2 regions of the Kluyvera huaxiensis genome follow, and region 2 is predicted to be linked to the other one. Evidence: predicted binding sites of a transcription regulator. Region 2 holds the regulator's gene; the other holds the start of a gene.
What was found. Region 2 encodes CRP, which controls carbon source genes, mostly activating them, when cyclic AMP is high. Its sites were predicted from a motif close to ATGTGANNNNNNTCACAT; they were not measured.
Positions count from the first base shown of each region.

Region 1: ABOC97_RS10945 (acetyl-CoA C-acetyltransferase) is a predicted target of CRP. The motif match lies at 1,296-1,313, and genes of this name have one in related genera.

Region 1 is NZ_JBEFLV010000008.1:201,265-204,396, forward strand. It holds gene ABOC97_RS10945 (acetyl-CoA C-acetyltransferase) at 36-1,223, opposite strand; gene ABOC97_RS10950 (LysR family transcriptional regulator) at 1,335-2,204, opposite strand; gene ABOC97_RS10955 (multidrug/biocide efflux PACE transporter) at 2,299-2,754, shown strand; gene ABOC97_RS10960 (amino acid permease) at 2,872-3,132, shown strand, end outside.
Region 2 is NZ_JBEFLV010000023.1:49,199-52,330, forward strand. It holds gene ABOC97_RS19970 (YccS/YhfK family putative transporter) at 1-1,139, opposite strand, end outside; gene crp (cAMP-activated global transcriptional regulator CRP) at 1,194-1,826, opposite strand; gene ABOC97_RS19980 (OsmC family protein) at 2,130-2,534, shown strand; gene ABOC97_RS19985 (phosphoribulokinase) at 2,546-3,132, opposite strand, start outside.

The DNA.
Region 1 (3,132 bases), on a different contig from region 2:
TTATTTGAGGAATTTGAAGAGGAAAAAATGCAGAATTACTGACTGTCCCGCTCCACCGCGAGCGCCACGCCCTGCCCGCCGCCGATGCACAGCGTCGCAAGCCCTTTACGGGCATCTCGCTTCACCATCTCGTGCACCAGTGAAACCAGAATACGGCAGCCGGAAGCGCCAATAGGATGCCCCAATGCGATCGCCCCGCCGTTCACATTCACCTTCTGCTCATTCCATTCCAGCATTCTGCCAACTGAAATGGCCTGCGCCGCAAAGGCTTCATTCGCTTCAATCAGGTCGACATCGCTTAGCTGCCAACCCGCGCGTTCGAGGCAGCGGCGAGTGGCATAGACGGGAGCGATGCCCATTAACGCGGGATCAACCCCGACGCTGGCAAACGCCCGGATGCGGGCAAGGATCGGCAACCCGAGCTCCAGCGCTTTGCTTTCGCTCATCATCAACACCGCCGCCGCGCCATCATTAATAGAAGAGGCGTTACCGGCAGTGACCGAGCCCGCACTCTCAAAAGAAGGCACCAGTCGCGCCAACGCCTCTGCGCTGGCATCGGTTTGCGGCTGTTCATCGGTATCCACTACCTGCGCCACGCCGCCCGGCAATGAATTGGTGACCGGAACGATCTCATCGCGAAAGCGCCCTGAATCAATTGCCTTGCGGGCTTTATGCTGCGAACTCAGCGCCCAGGCATCCTGCTGTTCGCGGCTGATACCATATTCGCGCGCCAGGTTTTCCGCCGTCACGCCCATATGGTAGTCATTAAACGCATCCCACAGACCATCGTGGACCAGGCTATCAATCAGTTGGCTGTTACCGAGCTGTGCGCCGGTACGACTGTCGGTTAATACGTGCGGTGCGCGGCTCATATTTTCCTGCCCACCGGCGATAACCACATCCGCTTCGCCACACTGAATAGCCTGGGTGGCCAGATGAAGCGCTTTCAAACCGGAACCGCAGACGTCGTTAATGGTAATGGCCGAAACGGTATTTGGCAGACCGCCTTTGATAGCCGACTGGCGCGCCGGGTTTTGCCCCGTTCCCGCCGTCAGTACCTGACCAATAATCACCTCATCGATAACCGCAGCGGAAATACCGCTGCGCTCTACCAATGCATGGATCACAAGGCTACCCAGTTCCACGGCGGAATGGCGGGCTAACGCCCCCTGAAAACAGCCAATGGGCGTCCGGACAGCACCTACGATAACGACGTCTTTCATCTCGACCTCAGCGCAAAATAGTCCGCGTATAGTAGATGAGTGTTATCAAATTTTTTCGCGATTGTTTAAAAAAAGTGAGTTTTATCACAAAGGAAATTCATATCCCGCGCGTCAGGCCGAAACCTGCTGCAGGTACTGCCGCAGCCAGTTTCCCGATGCCCCAAGCGGCGCGGCTTTGTGCCACAGGAGATCGGTCGATACCGATATTGGCCAGCCCGCAATATTGAGCATCGTCAGTTCCGCCGAACGCGAAAATTCATCCACCAGCGCGCAGGGCAGCGCACACCATCCCAGCCCCTGCGCCGCCATGCTTAGCAACATCAGATAGTTGGGAGCAGACCAAACCGGCCCGCGCGAAGGCGTCGTGCGATTTTCCAGATAGGTATTGAGGCGTAGCTCGCGCCAGGTGCGTAGCTGTTCCAGTGTCAGTCCCTGTTCGCGGGTCAGCGGGTGGCCTGGCGAGGTGTAGATGGCCATCCGCGTCTGCATCGGCAAACGGATGTGGCCGATATCGGTGGGATAGTCATCGCGTGCCTCGATTAGCCCCACCTGCGCGCGCCCTTTTTGCAGCAGATCGACAACATCGTCGTCTTCCCCTACCAGGCACTCAAATTCAGTGTGCGGAAAACGCTGGTCAAACTGCGCCAGCAGCCCTTCCAGCACGTCCGGATGCAGCGTGTCGGAAAGCACAAAGGTCAGCCGCGCTTCAGTTTCACCGCTTAACGACACCGCCAGTTCATCCAGCCGCTCGCTGGCAGCCAGAATCGCCTGCACATAGCTCAACACTCGCTGCCCCTCGGCGGTCAGCACCGGCTGGCGCGCCGAGCGGTCAAACAGCGTGACGCCAATATCCGCCTCCAGGTGGGCGATAGCCGTACTGATCGTTGACTGGCTTTTGCGTAAACGGCGGGCCGCGGCAGAGAACGATCCGCAGGCAACCGTTTCGACAAAGGCGGTAAGAGCTTCGGGAGAATAGCGCATGAAGTATCTACTTTATCGATGGGTTCTATCTTTTACTTATCATATTTACCCATAAAATACCCACAACAACGTTCAATAATTGAAAGGTCATCAGATGCAACAGGATTCATTACATCGCAGAAAGCTCCCGGAGCGTATCTTCCATGCCGTTTGCTTTGAGGGGATCGCCACCGCGATCCTCGCGCCAACCGCCGCCTGGCTCATGCAGCGTTCAGTACTGGAAATGGGCGGCCTAACGGTGATTCTGGCCACCACCGCCATGGTGTGGAATATCATCTACAACGCCGTCTTCGACCGACTGTGGCCGGTAACACGCGTGAAGCGCACCGCCAAAGTCCGCGCTCTGCATGCCCTGGGGTTTGAGTGTGGATTTATCGTCATCGGCGTTAGCATTGTGTCGTTCGTACTCGGCGTGACGCTGCTGCAGGCGCTGACCCTGGAGATCGGCTTCTTCTTGTTCTTCCTGCCCTACACCATGCTCTACAACTGGGTCTACGACAGCCTGCGTGAGCGGGTGGTTAAGCGCCGTTTAGAGAATCGCTGCGCATAAAATCCCTCTGCTTTTCAGACCGATAGCTATCGGTCTGAAAATGTTCAGCCACACGAAAAGCTAATTATGGTAAATTATCCGCCATTTTTTTGGTTTTATGGTTGATATATTCAAATAATGTCTAAAATTTGGTCTAAAGAAGAGACCCTCTGGAGCTTTGCCCTGTATGGCACTGCCGTCGGAGCAGGGACGCTGTTCCTGCCCATCCAGTTGGGTACAGCCGGCGCGGTGGTCTTGTTTATCACCGCCCTCGTCGCCTGGCCCCTGACGTACTGGCCACACCGCGCGTTATGTCAGTTCATCTTATCCGCTAACACACCGGCCAGCGTTGGCATCACCGGAGCCGTGACGCATTACTACGGCAAAAAAATTGGCAGC
Region 2 (3,132 bases):
ATCAGGCTGGCAATACTCAGCATCACGCTTAGCCGCGCGGCGTTACGCAGCGCCGGGGATTTCAGCGACAGATAGCTTTTCAGCGCCGGGAAAAATGGCAGTCGGCGCTCTTTGTCAGCCATCAGATTGCGTGGATACAGCGGGCGCTGCGCGCGCAGCACTTTGGCGATGCGGCTAAAGTGCCAGGCGCAGAATTGGCCAACGGGGTTATCCGGGTGCTGGTGGGCAATTTTTTCCAGCGCGCCAATCTGCTTTTCCATCGTGAAGCGGCTGGGGTAGCGATGGTAGAGAATATCGTCTGCCAGTACGCGCAGGCGGGCGGCGACGGTCTGGGCGTTCCAGCGGATCACGGCTTCGGCGTGGCTACGTTCAACCAGTTTTTGCACCTCTTCCGGTTGATGCAGGCTAACGGAAATGTGCTCTTGTAAATCCAGCCCAACCTGAAACGCCCGCAGCAGACGCTTGTAATCGTTGTGCTGATTGGCCGCCAGCATATGCAGCTGCTGGTAGCACTGGGAGATTAAATCCACCACCTTCTGCTGACGGTTTAACAGCGGGGGCAGCGCGGTGCTGGGATCGGTATGCTGGGTCAACAGGCTGTACTTTGCTTCACAATAGTCGGCAAGTTGACGATAGAGCAGACTTAGCGATTCGCGCAGCGGCTGTTCCCGCCACATCCAGAACCACCACCAGTTGAATAAACCGAACCACAGTGTACCCAGAGCGTAGAGCAGCAACGGCTGCCAGATAGGCATATTGCCGGCGAGGCTGAGGGTGAAAATAGAGGCAATAAGCGATGCCGGCAGCAGACGCCCGTGCAGCGCGCTGATCTCCGCCGTCACGCCGAGAATCAGCGCAAGCCCGGTCAGTATTAACGGCAGCGGGATTTCATGCTCCAACAGCAACTGTACGGCAAGACTGCATCCGGCAAACAGGCAGCCACCGATAGTCAGACGTTTAAAAAAACGTTTATGCGGTGTATCAAGACCGGCGATATTGCAGCAGGCGGGAACCAGTGAAAACAGGAGGCCTTGCTGAAGGTGGCCGAGAATCAGGCCGATGGCAACCGGCAAACATAACACCAGCGTTTGCCGCAGTGCATAGTTGACTTCCGGATGGTAAATCAGCCTGCGCCACATAAGGGGATAAGTAAAAACGGCATATTGTTTAGACAATATGCCGTTTTAGCGGGATCAGCGGGTACCGTAAACGACAATGGTCTTGCCGTGTGCGGAGATCAGGTTTTGATCTTCCAGCATTTTCAGAATACGGCCCACGGTTTCGCGGGAACAACCGACGATCTGACCGATTTCCTGACGGGTAATCTTGATCTGCATACCGTCTGGGTGGGTCATGGCGTCAGGCTGTTTGGCCAGATTCAGCAGAGTCTGAGCGATACGCCCGGTCACATCCAGGAATGCCAGGTTACCCACTTTTTCAGAAGTAATCTGCAGACGACGTGCCATTTGCGAAGACAGGCGCATCAGGATGTCTGGGTTAACCTGAATCAGCTGACGGAATTTTTTATAAGAGATTTCAGCAACTTCACAAGCGGTTTTTGCTCTTACCCATGCGCTGCGTTCCTGGCCTTCTTCAAACAGGCCTAACTCACCGATGAAATCGCCCTGGTTGAGGTAAGAGAGGATCATCTCTTTGCCTTCTTCATCCTTGATGAGTACAGCCACTGAGCCTTTTACGATGTAATACAGCGTCTCTGCCTTTTCACCCTGGTGAATCAGCGTGCTCTTCGATGGGTACTTATGAATATGGCAATGAGACAAGAACCATTCGAGAGTCGGGTCTGTTTGCGGTTTGCCAAGCACCATGCGCGGTTATCCTCTGTTATAAGCTCTTCCCAGCGGCAAAACCTTGCAGCCACTGGTTGCAATAGTATCCTTCCCGTTACCTGGGAAGTCGGCTGTCGAATAGCGCCGCAGCCTGTAATGTGATGTCCTCTGCATACATGCAGTACGTTTATGTATTACCGTAGCATCCCGACTGTTTTAGCATAGCTTTAGCCGCGTGTCTCCTGGTGTCTCGCTTCAGCATGACGGGGATCGCCTTCCGTTGCGAGAATTGTTATGTGCGCGTAATCTGAGAAGAAAATTGCAACCTGGGAGTTAAAAATTATGCAAGCACGTGTGAAATGGGTTGAGGGGTTAACCTTCCTCGGTGAGTCTGCTTCAGGACACCAAATTCTGATGGACGGCAATTCTGGTGATAAAGCGCCAAGCCCTATGGAAGTGGTGCTGATGGCCGCGGGTGGCTGTAGCGCCATTGACGTGGTTTCTATTTTGCAAAAAGGTCGCTACAACGTGACCGACTGTGAAGTGAAGCTGACTTCCGAACGCCGTGAAGAGGCTCCGCGCCTGTTTACCCATATCAATCTGCACTTCATCGTGACTGGCAAAGAGCTCAAAGACGCGGCGGTATCGCGTGCGGTCGATCTCTCTGCCGAGAAGTACTGCTCCGTGGCGCTGATGCTGGAGAAAGCGGTCAATATCACCCACTCTTACGAAGTTATCGAGGGGTAATCCCCTCGACGTTAATTTCGACCTTCCATCAGACGCTGCACCAGCGGCGTCATGATGAGTTCCATCGCCAGCACCATCTTCCCGCCGGGCACCACCAGCGTGTTCATATGTGAGATGAATGACCCCTGCAGCATGGCTAATAGCCATGGGTAATCGATCCCTTCCAGATTGCGGAAATGAATCACCACAAAACTCTCATCAAGCGACGGAATACTTTTCGCGGCGAACGGGTTTGAGGTGTCTACCGTGGGTACGCGCTGGAAGTTGATATGGGTGCGAGAAAACTGCGGCGTAATGAAGTTGATGTAATCTTCCATTGAGCGCACGACGGAGTCCATCACCGCCTCGCGGGAATGGCCGCGCTCGCTGGTGTCACGGATCATTTTCTGGATCCACTCTAGGTTAACGATAGGCACTACGCCCACCAGCAGATCGACATGGCGCGCGACGTCGTGCTGCGGCGTGACGACGCCGCCGTGCAGCCCTTCATAAAACAGCACATCGGTCGGTTCCGGCAGCGGCTGCCACGGGGTAAATGTCCCCGGCACCTGATTCCACGGTACCGCTTCATCGTAAGTGTGTAGGTATTTGCGTGATT